Regions from separate parts of the Marinobacterium sp. BA1 genome, predicted to be linked through region 3. Evidence: predicted binding sites of a transcription regulator. Region 3 holds the regulator's gene; each other region holds the start of a gene.

Region 1 (4,782 bases), 1.4 Mb from region 3:
GTGGGATAAACGGCTGCCGAACAATGTCTGTCGGCTTGGTAATGCTAACCGTATTTCAGCAAACGAACGTACCAAAAGCGTAAACATGTTCTAGCCCTCATAAAAAAACGCCTGCCCGTGACCGGTTTGGCGATCACGGAGCAGGCGTCGTTGCCTTAATTCAAATGTTAAGCAGAAATAAACAAGCAAAACCGGTGCCAGTTGCGAGAGCTGGAACATAAATTGCTTGTCCCGATGGTATCCCTGCAACTTCTTTGCTGAGAGGCCGCCGATGCAAGCTTCAAGTACACCGCTGACCCACCGCTTTCTGCTGGCTGCTCGTGAGGCCGAGATTGAGGCACTGAAACAATTGGCCGTGGGTTGCCAACAGGCGATTCTGACCGGGAGGTTAATCCATGAGCTGCAGCGTGAACGCGGTATTTCAAATGTCTTTCTGGCTTCCGGCGGTGAGTGCTTTGCCCGTCAGTATCCGGAGCAGGTCGCGCGTAGCCGTGTGGCCGAACAGGCCTTTCGGCAGGGAGTTGCAGACCTGATGCCGGGCACAGGCAGTGCACCGGCGGGAATGCGCCTGTGCAACTGCATCGCGGCGGTACTGCTGCAGCTGGAAGAGCTGGATCTGCTGCGTGCTCAGGTGCAGCAGCAACAACTGGAGGCGGCAACGCTCACCTGTTGGCTCAGTGAGCTGATTGCCCGTTTGCTGGCGGTCATATTTGAACTGGCGGACAGCTGTGGCGACCCGGAGTTGACGCGGGCTCTGGTCGCGACATTCAACTTCATACAGGGGAAGGAGTATGCAGGGCAGGAACGTGCCTGGGGAGCAATCGGCTTCGCGGCAGGTCGGTTCGAGGCCGAGCAGCTGGAGCGGTTGATAAACCTGCAGGATGCCCAGCAACGCAGTTTTGATACCTTCACCTGTTATGCAGAGGCAGAACCGCTGGCACTCTGGCACAAGCTGCAGGCGACCTCGGAGCATGCCGAGCTGTTACGATTGCGGGGCATGTTCAGCCGACTGCAACCCAAAGAAGAAGTGCCGATGTCATTGAGTGAGCTTTGGTATGAGCTGGCCACCTGCCGCATCGATCGCATGCAGCAGCTTGAAGCCCATCTGGAGCAGCTCCTTCTGCAAAAGAGTCGTGACAAGACCGCCGCGGCTGAAGCGGAGCTGAGGCATCACCGGCAACAGCTTAACACCCTGATAGAAGCCGCTGCGCAGCGTACGGTTCCGGTCAACCTGACACCCATGGCTGAGCTGCTGAGCAGTCCCGGACATGAAGGCGGGGGGTTGAACGATACGGTATATGACCTGTTACTGACTCAGGCACGCCATCTGGAACAGGTTCAGAAAGAGCTGGAGCTGGCACGTTCGGCTCTGGATGAACGCAAGCAGATAGAGCGGGCGAAGGGATTGCTGATGCAGTTTCATGGCCTCAGTGAAGAGCAGGCCTATCGTCAGATGCGGCAGCAGGCGATGCAGGCCAACATCCGTCTGGTCGATCTGGCGGCTCGTCTGATAGCCGCCTGTGACGGCCTGGGGAAAACGTAATTATGTTTTTCCGTGCCCTGTTAAGGGTCGTTTCGACCCTGTCTGCACCTTTTTAAAGCGCCCTTGTCGTTGTTGTTCGGGTAAAAGCCCCGCTTCTGCCTGTTATTGACCGATTGGCATAAACCCTGCAATACCAGTTGCAGGTCAGGCCTGAGGTCAGACGCTCATCAAGTGGTTTTTTGGACAACGGTGTCCACTCCTTGCTGCATGTGCAGCACAGAAGTGGCACCGTTTTTTTTTATCTGAAACTAAGAGAGTGCCGTATGAAACAGACAGACTGCACCGGTACCCGTCGCCCTTTGCGCGTGGCCGTGATTGGCAACGGCATGGTAGGGCATCACTTTGTGGAACAGTGGTTGGCCAGTGAAGCTGCTGAGCAGGGTGAACTGATGGTTTTCGGGGCTGAACGCTATCCCGCCTATGATCGGGTACACCTGTCAGACTATTTTGATTCGGGCAGTGCCGACGCGTTGAGGCTGGGGTCACCGGAGCTGTATCAACACCCCGCCGTGAGCCTCAAACTGGGTGAGTCGGTTCTGTCCATTGATCCCCAATGCAAAACCCTGCACACCCAGGGGGGGGAATACAGATACGACAAACTGGTGCTTGCGACAGGCTCGTGGCCCTTCGTTCCACCCATCCCCGGCGGGGCTCAGCCACACTGCCTGGTCTACCGAACACTGGATGACCTGGATGCGATTCGTGCCAGTGCCGAGGGTGCCAATGTCGGCGTGGTGATCGGCGGTGGACTGCTCGGCCTGGAAGCCGCCAACGCCCTCAAGCGGCTGGGGCTGGAGGTACATGTGGTCGAGTTTGCCCCCCGGCTGATGCCGGTTCAGCTGGATGACGAAGCGGGAGCCTTGCTGCGCCACAAGATCGAGGCGCTCGGGGTTGCGGTGCATACCGACAAGGCGACGCAGCAGATTATTCGGGGTGACAGTGCAAGGATGAAGATGTGCTTTGCCGACGCTACCGAGCTGGAGACCGACCTGATCGTGTATTCCGCCGGTATCCGGCCGCAGGACATGCTGGGCCGTGAGGCTGGCCTGCAGCTGGGTGAGCGTGGCGGTATTGAGGTGGACCAGCACTGCCGCAGCAGCGATCCTGGCATCTATGCCATTGGCGAGTGTGCGGTGTGGAACGGGCGTCATTTCGGTCTGGTTGCACCGGGTTATGCCATGGCACGAGCGGCCCTGTCGCATCTTGTTGGTGATGGCCAGGCACATTTTCAGGGGGCCGACATGTCGACGAAACTGAAACTGCTGGGTGTGGATGTGGGCTCGATAGGTGATGCTCACGGCCATACACCGGGGTGTCAGAATTACCGCTACAGCGATGAGCGCAGCGGCGTCTATCGTCGGTTGGTGGTCTCGGAGGATGGCAAGCGCCTGCTGGGTGCCATCCTGATTGGGGACAACAGCGGCTACGATCAACTGCTGCAGCTGGCACTGAATGACATGCCGCTGCCGGAGCAGCCGGAAGCATTGATTCTGCCTGCCTCTGAGGGCGGACTGCCGAGTGCGGGCAGTGCCGAGCTGCCACTGACGGCCACCATCTGCTCCTGTCACAACGTCAGCAAGGGTGATATCTGCGAGGCGATGAATGATGGTGCCGTGTCGGTGGCCGATCTCAAAGCCAGCACCCGAGCCGCCACCGGCTGTGGTGGTTGTGCCGCCATGCTCAAGACCGTGCTGGATGCGGAGCTGGAAAAGCGCGGCGTACAGGTCGATCGTTCGCTCTGTGCGCATTTCAGCCATACTCGTCAGGAACTGTTCCACCTGATCCGTGTAGATGGGATCAAGACTTTTGACGAGCTGATTCAGCGTCACGGACATGGCGGCGGTTGTGAAATCTGTAAACCGGCCGTCGGCTCCATGCTGGCCAGCTGCTGGAATGAACCTATCCACAGCCCCGAACTGGTGCCTTTGCAGGACACCAACGACACCTTCATGGCCAATATGCAGAAAAACGGTACCTACTCGGTGGTGCCGCGCATTCCGGGCGGCGAGATTACACCGAAGATGTTGATCGTGCTGGGCGAAATAGGGCAGAAATACCAACTCTATACCAAGATCACCGGTGGCCAGCGGATTGACCTCTTCGGTGCGGCGCTGGATGAACTGCCACTGATTTGGGAAGAGCTGATTGCGGCCGGTTTTGAGACCGGTCATGCCTACGGCAAGTCGCTGCGAACGGTGAAATCCTGCGTTGGCAGCACCTGGTGTCGCTTTGGCGTGCAGGACAGCGTTGGCATGGCGATCGAGATCGAGAACCGCTACAAGGGCCTGCGCGCGCCGCACAAGATCAAGATGGCCGTGTCAGGCTGCACCCGAGAATGTGCCGAGGCCCAAAGCAAGGATATTGGCGTGATTGCCACTGAAAACGGCTGGAATCTCTATGTCTGTGGTAATGGCGGCATGAAACCGCGCCATGCGGACCTGTTCGCGACTGATCTGGATGATGAAACGCTGGTGCGTTACATCGACCGTATCCTGATGTTCTACATCTACACCGCCGACCGCCTGCAGCGTACTTCAGTGTGGATGGAAAACCTTGAAGGTGGTTTGGATTACCTGCGGCAGGTTGTGATGGACGACAGTCTGGGGTTGGCGGCAGAGCTGGAATCCCGCATGCAGCATGTCGTCGACAGTTATCGCTGTGAGTGGAAAGAGGCAGTAGATGATCCCAACCGGCGCAAGCGCTTCCGCAGCTTCGTCAATTCGGATGAACCGGGCCGAGCACGGATTGTACAAGTCGTTGAGCGAGAACAGTTGATTCCGGCCCGCGAACTGGCCGTGGAGGAGGTATGATGAACAGCTTGCAATGGCAGGATCTGTGTAGCCGTGATGACCTGATACCCGGGTCGGGTGTGGCGGTCAAAATTGGTGATCAGGCCGCCGCATTGTACTGGCCAGATCCTGCTAAAGAGCAACTTTATGCGCTGTGCCATCGTGACCCCTTCTCTCAGGCGGAGGTACTGGCCTGGGGGATATTGTGTGAACTGGAGGGTGAATGGTCAGTGGCTGCGCCGCTTTACAAGCAGCATTTCCGGTTGCATGACGGCGTTTGCCTGGAACAGCCGGATGTCGTTCTGCCTCGCTGGCCGGCCAGATTCAATGGTGACAGGGTTGAAGTCGGCATTGAGTGAATGGCCGCCATCGGCGGCATCGCTGTTGTTTGCCGGAGTATCGAGTGCTGATGCACCGATACTCCGGCAAACAACCGGCGTCCTTTCAGTT
Region 2 (4,782 bases), 300 kb from region 3:
GATGGTCAGGGCAGTGTGACCTACACCCGAGCCGGTGCGTTTGAGCTGGATAAAGAAGGCTTTATCGTTTCCAAAAACGGGAAATACCTGCAAGGGTATGGCCTTGATGCCGATGGTAACAGGCTGCCAATTGGCAACATGGCAGTCACTGAGAAAGAAAGTCCACCAAAAGCAACTGAAAACATCGATTTGTCGTTCAATATTGATGCGCGCTCTGATGCAGCTTCTCTTCTACCGACATACAACAAGGATGAGCCGGGTTCTTTTACCTGGACAACGACAGACCGTACTTTTGACAGCTTGGGTAATGAGCACACTATCAAGTACAACTTTGCGGAACAGCGCCCAGTCAAACAGGTGCTCAACTTTCAGCTTACAACCCCCACCAACTATCCAGAAATATCCGGTATCCAGCTCCAGGCAGGGGATTTTGACGCTAATGGAAGATTGATTGACAACTCGCCCGCGACAACTGGCTATGATGAACTGGCAGTTGCTGATGACCGCATCGATCTCTCGACGGTTGTATACGATACCGGCACGGGAGAGCTCAGCTTTGAATTGAAAGCGTGGGCTACGGATTCTGGTGATGTTTTGGTGGAAGAAGGTGGAGCCGCCCTTGCGAACCTCAATACAGCGGTAGAAGACCGTTATCGTGATGCTAATGAGGTCCGCGTATATACCGTGACCCCGGGTGCAGGCAGCGGAACCATTTCTTTGGCAGGGGAAGAAATTCAGGTTTCAGCTGCTGATAATACAGCCGATGGCATTGCTGGGCTGATTGCGGCACGTGAAGCCCGTATATTGGAGAACAACCCTTCGATAGAATCAATACAGGCTACGACCAACGCTGCAGGCGACGTTATATTGCAGGTGCGCTTTAAAGCAGATGAGGGTGACATCACTCCAGAGCCTGGCCAGCTTAACGATCCCTATCCAGTAACTGTAACCGGTAACGTCACTGCTGCGCATGATGCTGATGCTTCAATCCAGGGCGATAACTCTTACAGAGGCTACTATCGCATGTATGCCTACCTGAACAATGAAGAGTTGCTGGATATTGGTAAGGTACAGGATCCGGGCAAGGGAACGCTTACTGAGCCGGGGCCGATACTGGTCCAGTTTAACCCCACCAACGGTCTGCTGCGAGAGATTAATGGTCAGGCGTTTCCGGCTGGTGGACAGGTACCTGCTCTTACCATTAAGGGTGCGGATCCAGCCAACTCTCTGACTGAAATCACACTGGATCTGACCGGTAGTACTCAGTTTGCTTCCGCATCCATCGTGAAGGGGTCGCTACAGGATGGTTACACCAAAGGTGACTTGATTGGTGTGACGTTCTCTGCAACCGGGGAAATGGTGGCTTCGTTCAGTAATGGACAGAACAAGTCGCTGGGTGTGGTGGCCGTTGCAACCTTTGAAAACCAGGCGGGTCTGCAGCCGAGTGGTGATACCGAGTGGGCCGCCACGCTGGATTCAGGCGACGCGATTGTGAACCCGCCCGGAACAGGCTTGAACGGCACGTTGCGCTCCGCTGCACTTGAAGCGTCCAATGTTGATTTGTCCGAAGAGCTGGTGAAGCTGATTGAAGGTCAGCGTAACTATCAGGCCAACTCAAAGACCCTAGAGACCATGAATGCGATCACGCAGACGATTCTGCAGATCTGATCAGTGGTATATCAACACCACAAGCCGGGCTATATGCCCGGCTTTCTCGTTTATGGCACATAGTTTGCTTGATACAAGGTAAAGCCAGTTAAAACGGCAAGGTTTTACCGGAGTAAACGATGGATAAAGTGCTGTATGTCGCCATGACCGGCGCGCGCGAGAACATGTATGCGCAGCAAGCTCATGCCAACAACCTGGCCAATGCCACGACCACCGGCTTCAAAAGTGATTTCGAGCAGGCCCGTGCCATGCGGGTGCTGGGTGAGGGCTTCGAGTCTCGCGTGTATTCTATGAGCGAACGCCCTGGTACGGATATGGACAGCGGTACGCTGATGCAGACCGGTCGCGATCTTGATGTGGCTGTGGAAGGTGATGGCTGGATCGCCATTCAGGGACCGGACGGCAACGAAGTGTATACCCGTAATGGCTCCCTGCAGATCAATGCCGCCAACCAGCTGGTGACGGGCAGCGGTTTGCCGGTGATCGGCGCGGGAGGCATTCCGATCATCATTCCGCCAGCCGAAAATATTACGATCGGCAATGATGGCACTATTACCATCCGTCCGCTGGGTGAGAATGCGGTCGAAATTGCACTGGTAGACCAGATAAAACTGGTACAGCCGGAAAATGGTCAGCTGTTCAAGGGGCGTGATGGCTTCATGCACACCGATAATGATGTGCCCTTGCCTCAGGCGCTCAATGCTCAGCTTCGTTCGGGTTATCTCGAAGCCAGTAATGTAAACGCCATCTCCGAACTGACGGCCATGATCGGCCTACAGCGTCAGTTTGAGATGCAGGTCAAAATGATGAAGACGGCAGAAGAGATGTCTACTTCTGCGTCTGAGATTCTTTCACTGAGCTGATATTAAGGAGTCTGACCCATGCACGGTGCTTTGCATGTTGCTAAAACCGGTCTGAGTGCACAGGATACTCAGCTCAAGGTAATTTCCAACAATCTGGCCAACGTCAGTACTGTTGGCTTCAAGAAAGATCGGCTGGAGTTTGAGGATCTGTTGTATCAAATCCGTCGCCAGCCCGGTGCGGCTACCGGTGAAGACTCAATGCTGCCCTCTGGTCTGCAGCTGGGCAGCGGTGTTCGTACCGTCAGCACCCAGAAGATGTTTCGTACCGGTGACATGCAGATCACTGACCAGCCTTTTGACGTGGCAATCAATGGTCGTGGTTTTTTACAAGTTGCCATGCCCAATGGTGACATCGCCTATACCCGCAATGGCGAGTTGCACCTTGATGGCGAGAACCGTCTGGTCACTTCAGAAGGCTACCTGGTTGAACCTGCAATCACCCTGCCGGACCAGGTAACCAATTTTTCGGTGGGCAATGATGGCACCGTGAGTGTAACGGTAGCGGGTGATCCCAACCCTCAAGAGTTGGGACAGCTGGAATTGGCCGATTTTGTTAACCCCCAGGGGCTGCAGGCAACAGGCCAGAACCTGTACATTGAAACGGCTGCAAGCGGTGCGCCGATTGTTGGCCTTGCCGGAGAAGAGGGGCGCGGCATCATCAAGCAGGGGATGCTTGAAGGCTCGAATGTGAATGCGGTCGAAGAGCTTGTGGATATGATCACCACCCAGCGCGCCTATGAGATGAACTCCAAAGTGATCTCGACCGCAGACGAGATGCTGTCCTATGTCAGCCAGCAGCTCTAATGACAGGCTAAGGTGAACATAATGATGACCAGACTTTTGCGACTGTGGCCATTGTTTGGCTTGGTGCTGCTGACGGGATGTGTCAATAAGGCCCCCAAGCCGGATAATCCCTATTATGCGCCAATTCAGCCCGCGCAGATGCAGCAACCCAAACCGGTGAATGGCTCTATCTATCAGGCGGGCACCGGAATGGATCTGTACAGCGACGGGCGTGCGCATCGTGTGGGTGACATTATCACGGTGGTCCTGACGGAGCGCACCCAGTCTTCTAAAAGCTCATCAACCGATACCGACAAAACCACCAATATCGGTATTGGTGTACCCAACGTATTGGGTCAGGATCTGACCCTGTTCGGCAACCCTCTCAGTGCTTCCATGAACAGCAACAGCGGTTTTGAGGGCACGGGTAATTCCGATATGCGTAACAGCCTCAGTGGCAATATTACCGTGACCATTCATCAGGTGATGCCCAACGGTACCATGTTGGTTCGCGGTGAAAAATGGCTGACCCTGAATCAGGGGGATGAATATATCCGCGTGAGTGGTCTGGTGCGGCCACAGGATATCGGACCTGACAACAGTATCGAGTCTACACGCCTTGCTGATGCTCGCATTACCTACAGCGGCACCGGTGCCACTCATGACGCAAACGTTATGGGTTGGTTGGCACGCTTCTTTATCAGTCCGTTGTGGCCATTTTAAGAGCTTCTAAGGAGAACACCATGAATAAAATGTTTCGACTTGGATTGCTGTTACTGTCTCTGTCGGCCCTGCTGGCTGCTCCTGTGCAGGCTGAACGGCTGAAGGATATCACCAGCGTAGCGGGTGTGCGTACCAACCAGCTGGTGGGCTATGGCCTGGTAGTGGGGCTTGACGGTACTGGTGACAAAACCAGTTTTACCTCACAGACATTCCGTAACATGCTGAACAATTTCGGCGTGGCGATTCCTCCCAATGTTGACCCGAAATCAAAGAATATTGCAGCAGTCGCGATCCATGCGGACTTGCCTCCTTTTGCCAAACCGGGTCAGCCGATTGATGTCACCGTTTCCACCATTGGTGATGCCAAAAGCCTGCGTGGCGGCAGTCTGTTGATGGCGCCGCTCAAGGGTGCTGACGGCAATGTCTATGCCATAGCACAGGGTAACCTGGTGGTGTCCGGTTTCGGTGTACAAGGCAGTGACGGCTCGCGCCTGTCTCTGAACGTGCCCAGTGTCGGGCGGATTCCCAACGGTGCGACTGTTGAGCGCACAGTGCCCAATGCGTTTGCACAGGGTGACAGCTTGATGTTCAACCTCAACCATCCGGACTTTACTACCGCTCGTCGAGTGGCCGAGCAGATCAATAACCTGCTGGGGCCTGATATGGCACAGGCACTCGATGCAGCCTCTATTCGTGTGCGAGCTCCGCGCGATCCGTCACAGCGGGTCTCGTTCCTTTCTGTGTT
Region 3 (4,782 bases):
TGAACGACGAGCCTTTACTGGACAATGGTGCCGCTCGGATCGACTTTTTCGTCCGCGAGGCCCGGATCACGCGCTGGAACCAGAGCGGCGAAATGGCACAGGAACTGAGCTCTCCTCTGATGCGCCACTACCCTGAACCAGGTGAGATGCTGCTGGACAACCCAACCACCCTGATACCCCGCGAGCAGAGTGGTGAGTTCCGTATTTTGGCACAGGAAGGCCGCATGCCCGACTCACAGGAACGCATAGTACTTGCAGGTGATGTACAGCTTCATGATAATCCGCCTTCAGGCAGTGCCAGCGAGATGCTGACCGAGCGACTGACACTCTACCCTCCACGCGACTATGCCCACACAGACCTGCCAGTCAGGGTAATACGCGGCCTGGACCATATGGAAAGCCAAGGCATGGAGGTCTTTTTTGACGAACAGCGGGTTGAACTGCTGTCCGAGGTAAAAGGTACATACCATGCGAATTAACCGCCCTGTGTTGCTGACCACCCTGCTGCTGAGCCTGTCCGCCAGCGTGCAGGCACTGCCCGAGGATCGCAATCAGCCAATCAACGTCTCGGCTGACCGCGCCAGCATGAACGAGCGTACCGGTATCACCGTATACACAGGCGATGTGGAAATAATTCAGGGCAGCATGGAAATTCGTGGTGAGCGCGTTGAACTGCACCGTGCAGCTGACGGCAGCATTGACCGCATTATCTCCACCGGCAAGCCGGCCAGATTTCAGCAGCAGCCATCTGCCGATCAGCCCCTGACCAAGGCCTACGGTGAAAGGATGGAGTACCGGGTCAAGCAACAAGAGGTTACCATCACCGAAAATGCACGCGTCGATCAGTCCAAGGATACCTTCACCGGAGAGCGGATCGTTTACAATATGGCGCGTGCGGTGGTGAACGCTTTCGGCAGCGACCGCGAGGGCGGCGAACGGGTCAAAATGGTGATTCAGCCCAAGCCGACGGGGACCAACTGATGGCGACACTGGAAGCCTTGCACCTTGCCAAAAGCTACAAGGGGCGCCAGGTGGTACAGGATGTATCCCTGCAGATGGAAACGGGCCAGATCGTTGGTCTGCTGGGACCCAACGGTGCCGGCAAGACCACCTGCTTTTATATGATCGTGGGGCTTATCCACGCCGACCGGGGACAAATCCGACTGCACCAGGACGACGTTACCCGCCTGCCCATGCATGAGCGCGCTCGCCGCGGTATCGGCTATCTGCCTCAGGAAGCTTCGGTGTTTCGGAAGCTGAGCGTACATGACAACCTGATGGCCATTCTGGAAACTCGCAAGGAGCTGAATACCTCGGATCGTAAGGCATTACTGGAGCAGCTGCTGGAAGAGTTTCACATTACTCACCTGCGCAATAGCCTGGGTATGGCCCTGTCTGGCGGAGAGCGTCGACGTGTTGAAATCGCACGGGCCTTGGCAACCGAGCCTGACTTTATCCTGCTGGACGAACCCTTTGCCGGCGTTGATCCAATCTCGGTCAGCGATATCAAACAAACCATTCGCCACCTGCAGTCTCGCGGCATTGGCATTCTGATCACCGATCATAACGTGCGCGAGACACTCGACATCTGCGAACGAGCATATATCGTAAGTGAAGGGGGAATACTCGCACAGGGCACACCGGCCGAGATCCTGGCTAACGAACAGGTTCGCCGTGCCTATCTGGGCGAGCAGTTTTCCCTTTGATCCTGAGTCGTCAATCATGTACATCCACTCCGTCCACCTGGCAGCTCTGATATGAAGCAATCGTTACAACTCAAGATCGGCCAGCATCTGACGATGACACCCCAGTTGCAACAAGCAATACGTCTGCTGCAACTGTCAACGCTGGACCTGCAGCAGGAGATCCAGGAAGCCCTGGAGAGTAACCCACTGCTGGAAGTCGAGGAGGAACTGGACAGCGCCGAAGAAGCCCAGACTGAAGCCCGTGATGATCGTCACGACGCCTCTGCCGACAGCCTCTCTAACGACACCGCTGACGAGGACAGCTGGGACGAAAACGCACTGGAAGAGCGGTGGAATGATGAAATCCCTCGTGAGCTGTCCACCGACAGCAACTGGGATGATACCTTCCAGCACCAGAGTACACCCGGTCCTGCCCGTGATGATGACTGGGAACCCGGTGATAACGATTCGGCCGAAGACAGCCTTCAGGATCACCTGCTGTGGCAGCTCAACTTGACCCCCATGAGTGACCCTGACCGTATGGTCGCCATGGCCCTTATCGATGCTGTCGATCCGGATGGCTATCTACGCACGGACGTAGATGAAGTTCTGGAACACTTCACCCGGAGCGAACCCCAGCTGTTTGCAGATGCCGAGCCTGAAGAGATTGAAACGGTACTGCACCGCCTGCAACAGTTTGACCCGCCCGGTGTCTGCGCACGAGACCTGAGCGAATGTCTGCAGATACAGCTGCGCCAGCTGCCTGAAAACACTCCGATGCTGAAAGAGGCATTACGCCTGGTACGCGATCACCTGGGTCTGCTCGGTAATCATGACTATCGTACCTTGATGCGCCGCATGCGCCTGAAGGAGGAGGCCCTGCAACAGATCATCAGTCTGATCCAGTCGCTTAATCCAAAACCGGGCACCAGCATCAGCAGTGAACAGTCAGAGTACGTTATACCTGATGTCGTGGTGCGCAAGGTGCAGGGGCAGTGGAATGTAAGCCTGAACTCAGAGGCATCCCCCAAGCTGCGTATCAATACCGACTATGCTGATCTTATAAGACGGGCCGACAACAGCGCTGACAACACCTATCTGAAAAACCATCTACAGGAAGCGCGCTGGTTTCTGAAGAGCCTGCTGAGTCGCAACGAAACCCTGCTCAAGGTCGCCACCGAGATCGTGGCCCGCCAGATCGATTTTTTCGAGGAAGGTGAAGAGGGTATGAAGCCGATGGTTCTGCATGACATCGCTGAAGCCGTAGAGATGCACGAATCAACCATTTCCCGTGTCACTACCCAGAAATACATGCATACACCCCGAGGCATCTTCGAGCTGAAGTATTTTTTCTCCAGCCATGTGAGCACGTCAGACGGAGGCGCTGCCTCCTCTACCGCCATTCGTGCCTTGATCAAGAAGCTGATCAGCGCGGAGAATACCGCAAAACCACTCAGTGATAACAAGATAGCCGACCTGCTGAAAGAGCAGGGATTTAACGTAGCCAGACGCACAGTGGCAAAATATCGTGAAGCGATGAACATTCCGCCTTCTAATGAGCGCAAGCGTCTGGTTTAATGAGACTACAGGCACGCCGGAAGAACGTGCTTTATGACGAGGAGAAAACCTATGCAGATCAACATCACTGGCCATCACGTCGAACTGACTGACGCCCTGAACGAATATGTACGTACCAAGTTCGACCGACTGGAACGCCACTTCGATAACATCACCAATGTACAGGTCACCCTCAGTGTCGAGAAGCTGCGCCAGAAGGCCGAAGCCGATATCCACCTGGCCGGCGGTGAAGTATTCGCAGCGCATGAGCATGACGACATGTATGCTGCAATTGATGGCATGGTGGACAAGCTTGACCGCCAGATCATCAAGCACAAAGAAAAACTCAAATCCCACAAATAACCGGTAGCAGCACGTCACGACATGCAACTATCAGAACTGCTGACCTCATCCCGTACACTCTGCCACGTCGATGTGGTCAGCAAAAAGCGAGCGCTTGAGCTCGCCAGCCAGACTATCGCCGAGCAGCTGGACGGCATGGCCGCTGAAGATATCTTCAGCGGCCTGATCAACCGAGAACGCCTTGGCAGCACCGGTATCGGTGAAGGCGTTGCCATTCCTCATTGCAGAATTCCAGGTGTTACAACAGCCATCGGATTACTGATGACGCTGTCCAGCCCGATTGACTTCGATGCCATCGACAACCGTCCAGTCGACCTGATCTGCTTCCTGCTGGTTCCCGAAGACGGCGCTGAAGAGCACCTGCAGACACTGGCAGGGTTGGCAGAGCTGTTCAACGACTCCAGCACCCGTGAATCACTGCGCAGCTGCGAAGATTCCTCAAGCCTGCTGGATCGCGTTCAAACTCTCTGCAGAGGCGCCTGACATGCGACTGGTCGTCATCAGCGGCCGCTCCGGCTCAGGCAAAAGCACCGCCCTGCAGGCACTGGAAGATGTCGGTTTCTACTGCATCGACAACCTGCCGGCCCTGCTTCTGCCCGAGCTGATCCGACTGATGCTGGCTGAGGAAAACCCTAATCGAGAAATTGCCGTCAGCATTGATGCTCGCAACCTTCTGAGCAACCTGAAACAGTTCCCCAGTGTGATGCGCACTCTGCGTGAACAGTCCAAGCTGAGCACCGAAACCCTGTTTCTTGATGCTGGTGAAGCTACTCTGCTGCGACGCTATAACGCAACCCGGCGGCGTCACCCGCTCACCGATAAACAACAGAGCCTGCAGCAAGCAATTCGAACCGAACGCAGCCTGCTTGAGCCCATCGCCAATCTCGCTGATCTGCGCATCGATACTACGCGGCTATCACTTTATGAGCTGCGTGACGAAGTCAAACTGCGTGTTGCCGGGCGCAGTGAACAGGTTCTGTCACTGCAATTTGAGTCATTTGGCTTCAAGCATGGTGTACCGCTCGATGCCGATTTCACCTTCGATGTACGGGCCTTGCCCAATCCCTACTGGGTCCCTGAATTGCGCCGTCATACCGGCCTCGACACCGAGGTGATCGAGTTTCTGCGCCAGTCGCCCGAGGTCAGCGAGATGGTGAACGACATACAGGCCTTCGTA
Region 4 (4,782 bases), 1.0 Mb from region 3:
GGCCTCAGGTCATGATTCAGGGGTTCACCGAGATGCTGGGGCGTGAAGCCGAGTTGGGCCGGGTTGTCATGGAGCAGCCACGCCATGCCGCCATTCAGTTCCTGATGATGGTGATGGGGGAGGCCAAGCTACGCTCCGAGCTGGGTATTACTCCTCAGCTGAGTGATGAAGAGATTGATCGTTACATTGTGAGTTGTGTTGACCTGTTTCTGCGCGGCTATGGCTATACTGAGGGGCAGTGACCGCTGCAGCTACGTGTGATGATCCAACCGAAAAGGGCTGTTTATGGAAACAGGCCCCCCTCGGTGTGTCAGGCCTGATCAGCCCTTTGCAGTGCGCTTTATTTTCTCGGGATCATCAAATGGCAGGGTATGGGCGATGGCCGATACCTCAAGGCTACCTTTGACCTGAAGCGGGGTGCCCTGCTCGGCGTAGGGCACTTCAAGACGAGCGATTGCCATTGATCTGTCGGTCAGGCGTGAATACATGGCGCAGGTGATAACCCCCACCTTTTTGCCATCGGCCCAGAGTTCATCACCCTCGGAAGCGGCCTCTTTTCCTTCCAGCAAAACACCGAAAATCTTGAATCGCTCTTTGCCCTGCAGGCGGAAGTGCTCGTAAGCACCGCAGAATTCTGTCTTGTCCTTGGACACTGTGAAGTCCAGACCCAGCTCCCAAAGCGTATCGCCGGCCGGTTCGTTTTCGAACGGGTACATCTCGGAGTTATCGAACGGATAGAACAGCAGGTAACTTTCGGTACGCAGCCAGTCGAGCGCGGTGAAAGAGCAGGGAATAATGCCGAACGCTTTGCCGTGCTCCAGAATGCCGTCCCAAATGGTAGTGGCGTCGGCCGCCTTACAGAAGATCTCGTAACCGCGCTCGCCGGTATAGCCGGTGCGTGAAATGGTGATCGGGCAACCGAACAGGCGTGCGTGTGTGTGGTGGAAGTAGGCCAAATCCCGGATTCCGGGGATATGCTCAGCGAGGAAATCCACTGCAGTGGGGCCTTGCAGCGAAAGATCGTGCATATCGTCATCAAACAGCACGGCAACCTGTTTGCCCAGTGCCGCCTGAGTCAGGCGCTCATAGCCGGCGCCGGTGCCATGTACAACCATGAAAGCGTTGGGGCCCATGCGGTATATAACACAGTCATCAATAAACTTGCCGGCTTCATTCAGCATGGTCGCGTAGACCGCCTTGCCCGGATACAGCTTGGAGATGTCACGCGTGGTGGCCCACTCCAGCAGGCTCTCGGCATGTGGACCCACGTAGTGCACCTTCTTCAAGCCTGATACATCCATCAAGCCTGCCTTGGTACGGATTGCTTCGTGCTCATCGGCCAGAGTGTAACCGCTTTTGCTGTAGGTCCATGCCGTAGGCAGGCCGTTCCAGTCTTCAAGGTTTGAGCCCAGGGCACGATGTCTTTCAGCCAGTGCGGCGATACGCCATGAATTAGCCATTTTTCTCTCCATTGGTAACAGATCATAATTAATTCCTGAAGAGGAACTATTATTCCTGATAGGAAAGCAAGTTCCGGGCCATTAAGACTCAACGTCATGATTTATAGAGTGAAAAAATAATCCCAATCAAAACTGGCTCGGGCCTTGGCCAATATTTGGGTATGGGGAGCTGAAGTGCGACCCGTTTTGGGTCAACCGGGGTACTTTTGCACCGTAATGATCATCTGCCCTGTGCTGAGTCATCCGGATACGGAAATGCACTGTTGCTGTGCCCTTATAGAGGAGATGTTTTGGATTGATAATCCTAAGGTATTGAAATTTATCTGGTTTCATGTTTTGGCAGAAAAATTGCTTTTCCTAAGGAGAAATAAATTACACCACTAATAAATTTTGGGTAACCCAAAAGGAGTAGTGATGCAGATCGATCCATCCATCAAGAGTCGTCCGACCTATACGCCACCCGAGCTGGTCGCGACAGCAGGACTACAGTTGTTTGTCAGTGAGTCAGACGCAGAGCACCTGCTGGAACCGCTGTACCGTCAGTGTGCTGAATCAGGTGCACAATGGCTGGTGGCGGAACCGGGCAATGCCCCGGGCACGCTGGCGGATTCCCTGTCGGGCTACCTGCAACACATTCTGAATGATGCGCCGGTGACCACCCGGCTGTACGTGGCCGGAAGTGAAGGCTTTCTGTGGGACATACGCAATCAAGCGTTGTCGGCCGGGCTGGTCGAAGAGCAGATTCAATTGGCGCCTCCGATCAGTTCTGCCCGCCGGTTATTCTGTACCCATTGCTACACCCTTATGGAAGGGGTGACAGCCAGTCCTCACACCTGCACAGGGTGTGGTCGTTTGTTGTTGGTACGGGATCATTTTGCCCGTCTGCATGGTGCCTACGTAGGGGTGCAGATCAATGCTGAAGATCCTGATGAACAGCCGGAACAGGAGGTGTTGCAGTAATGAGTATCGACAGCATACCGGTGCGTGTGATGGCCATCGAGCAGGTGGCACCGATGATTCGAGAGTTCAAACTGGAAGCGATTGAAGGCCGGCTGCCGGCATTCTCGCCCGGCAGTCATGTTCAGGTGATCATGCCGGGAGCATCCCGCGAGATCCGTAATGCCTATTCGCTGTGTGGCGACCCTGCCACACCGCGGCGTTACAGCATCGCCGTGCGGTTGCAGGATGCCTCCCGTGGCGGTTCTTCTTTCATGCATGGACAGGTGAACGTAGGGGACCAGCTGGCGATCACACCACCGGCCAACCTCTTTGCTCCCGTGATGACTGCCCGCAAACACCTGCTGATTGCAGGTGGCGTTGGCATCACCCCCTTCATGTCGTATATCCCGGAACTCAAACGGAAGGGTACTGATTTCGAGTTGCACTATCTGTATCGAAGTAGTCAAACCGGCGCCTATCTGGATCAACTGCAGCAGCAACTTGGATCGGCTCTCCATCGCTATGACTCTGTGCAGGGTAATAAATGTGACCTGACTGCCGTGTTGAGCGGTCAGGGGCCGGGGACCCATGTCTATATCTGTGGCCCTGAATCGTTGATTGACGGTGTTCGCAGCACGGCAGCCGCTTTGGGCTGGCCAGACAGCCTGATCCATTTCGAAGCCTTTGCCGCACCCGAGCCGGGCGAGCCGTTCAAGGCGCAGCTGACCCACAGCGGAAAAACGGTGGACGTAGCGGCCGATGAAAGCCTGCTTGAAGCGCTGGAGCGCGAAGGCGTCAAGGTTCCCAATCTGTGCCGTGCAGGCGTCTGTGGCCAATGTCGCACGGCTGTTCTTGAGGGCGATGTTGAGCATCGAGATGATTTCCTGTCCAACGACGAGCGCTCCAGCGGCAGCTGCATCATGCCCTGCGTCTCCCGTGCCGCCGGCAAACACCTGACTTTGGACCTATAGGAGCGACAGCTATGCGCATGTCACCCAAACCCGTACAAACCTTTCGTGATGACTTTACCTACAGCAACAGCCCCGGTGCCGTTGCACGTTTTCCGTTCCCGTTTCCAGAGGACGAGTATCGCTACTCGGTCAACATTGAGCCCCACGTGACGCCGGGGCCGGAAGGGTCAGTGTTTGAGTTTCTGCTGGATATCGACGAACACTATCTGTCGGAGATGGCCGAGCGTGCCACCGTGCTGGAAGAAAATCCCAAACGCTGTCTGGCGATGCCGCATATGGATCTCGCGTGCTGGGATATGATCGAGCGATGCATGACATCACTGGCAGCGGATTACCCCGAACATTTCAGCCTGCAGGTTGATGGTGACCAGTGGACCTGGGAAAACCGGCTGCTCAATATCAAGGATAGCTTCACCTTTGGTGACAGCAGCACCTTGCCGTTGCCACCGATGGAGTACATGGGCCGTCAGGTACAGGGCGACTTCGCACTGTTGGACCAGCGTGATGGTGACCTGTTCCTGGATGCGGGCATCGTGACCTGCCCAGCCGACTGGTCGCTGGCGTTCGATGCCGGCATGAGCTTTTCCGAGTGGCACGGCCCGGTCCCGCTGGCCCACGAAATGGGCGTGTTTGATCGTGCCCTGAAGTATCTGACCGCCATTCCGGTCGGGCGTCCAGTGCGTCGCCTGAACTGGACCCTGACCGTCAACGCACGCATGGATACCTCGCCGGAAACCTATCCGAACTGGGGCACCGACCGGGCCAGCGTTACTGCTGATAACGTGGGTGAGAAAGTACACCTTCGAGTGGAACTGCAGGTGCTGGATCGCATGCCGCGCAGCAATGCACTGATGTTCAGCATTCGTACTTTCCTGATCAGCTTTGACGATCTGGTGACCAACCCGGACTGGGCGCGCCGCATGCATCGGGTGCTCAAGACCCTGCCGCCGGAGCTGATCGAATACAAGGGACTGGGGCGGTATCACGACCTGGCTGTCGAATGGCTGTCGCGCTTCGACCCGGCCAACTGAAACGGAGCGTTGAATGGGCTGGATCTATCTGCTGATCGCCGGGGTACTGGAGTGCCTCTGGGCGCTCGGCCTCAAATACAGTGACGGCTTCACCCGGCTGTGGCCTTCGTTGATTACCGCGGCGCTGATCGTGATCAGTCTGGGATTGCTGTCGTTGGCCATGCGGACCATTCCAGTGGGAACTGCCTATGCGGTATGGTCAGGGATTGGAGCCTCTGCACTGGCGGTTGTCGGTATCCTGTTCATGCAGGAACCGGGTGGTCTGATTCGGATGGGTTGTATCGGCATGATCATCGCCGGTGTGGTGGGGCTCAAACTGTTTGGTGAAGGGACGGTCTGATCGTCAGGCGCATGGCTGAATTGAACGAGGTATAGGCATGA

The links. Region 3 encodes sigma-54, which starts transcription at its own class of promoters, with help from an activator protein. Its sites were predicted from a motif close to TGGCACNNNNNTTGCTNT; they were not measured.
Region 1: a site for sigma-54 is predicted at 1,658-1,675, ahead of nirB (nitrite reductase large subunit NirB). Genes of this name have one in related genera too.
Region 2: a site for sigma-54 is predicted at 1,722-1,739, ahead of flgF (flagellar basal-body rod protein FlgF). Genes of this name have one in related genera too.
Region 4: a site for sigma-54 is predicted at 1,524-1,541, ahead of ACAM29_RS16255 (aminomethyltransferase family protein). Genes of this name have one in related genera too.

Annotation. Positions count from the first base shown of each region.
Region 1 covers NZ_BAAFHC010000001.1:3,690,141-3,694,922, forward strand. The annotation lists gene cobA (uroporphyrinogen-III C-methyltransferase) at 1-87, opposite strand, end outside; gene ACAM29_RS17795 (nitrate- and nitrite sensing domain-containing protein) at 272-1,543, shown strand; gene nirB (nitrite reductase large subunit NirB) at 1,807-4,353, shown strand; gene nirD (nitrite reductase small subunit NirD) at 4,353-4,691, shown strand; gene ACAM29_RS17810 (protein kinase) at 4,777-4,782, opposite strand, start outside.
Region 2 covers NZ_BAAFHC010000001.1:2,592,966-2,597,747, reverse strand. The annotation lists gene ACAM29_RS12530 (flagellar hook protein FlgE) at 1-1,668, shown strand, start outside; gene flgF (flagellar basal-body rod protein FlgF) at 1,788-2,531, shown strand; gene flgG (flagellar basal-body rod protein FlgG) at 2,550-3,335, shown strand; gene flgH (flagellar basal body L-ring protein FlgH) at 3,357-4,037, shown strand; gene ACAM29_RS12510 (flagellar basal body P-ring protein FlgI) at 4,067-4,782, shown strand, end outside.
Region 3 covers NZ_BAAFHC010000001.1:2,293,944-2,298,725, forward strand. The annotation lists gene lptC (LPS export ABC transporter periplasmic protein LptC) at 1-479, shown strand, start outside; gene lptA (lipopolysaccharide transport periplasmic protein LptA) at 469-981, shown strand; gene lptB (LPS export ABC transporter ATP-binding protein) at 981-1,706, shown strand; gene ACAM29_RS11140 (RNA polymerase factor sigma-54) at 1,758-3,263, shown strand; gene hpf (ribosome hibernation promoting factor) at 3,315-3,605, shown strand; gene ACAM29_RS11150 (PTS sugar transporter subunit IIA) at 3,627-4,088, shown strand; gene rapZ (RNase adapter RapZ) at 4,090-4,782, shown strand, end outside.
Region 4 covers NZ_BAAFHC010000001.1:3,337,924-3,342,705, forward strand. The annotation lists gene ACAM29_RS16250 (TetR/AcrR family transcriptional regulator) at 1-242, shown strand, start outside; gene ACAM29_RS16255 (aminomethyltransferase family protein) at 321-1,460, opposite strand; gene ACAM29_RS16260 (dimethylamine monooxygenase subunit DmmA family protein) at 1,875-2,420, shown strand; gene ACAM29_RS16265 (2Fe-2S iron-sulfur cluster-binding protein) at 2,420-3,370, shown strand; gene ACAM29_RS16270 (DUF3445 domain-containing protein) at 3,382-4,401, shown strand; gene ACAM29_RS16275 (multidrug efflux SMR transporter) at 4,415-4,741, shown strand; gene fabG (3-oxoacyl-ACP reductase FabG) at 4,779-4,782, shown strand, end outside.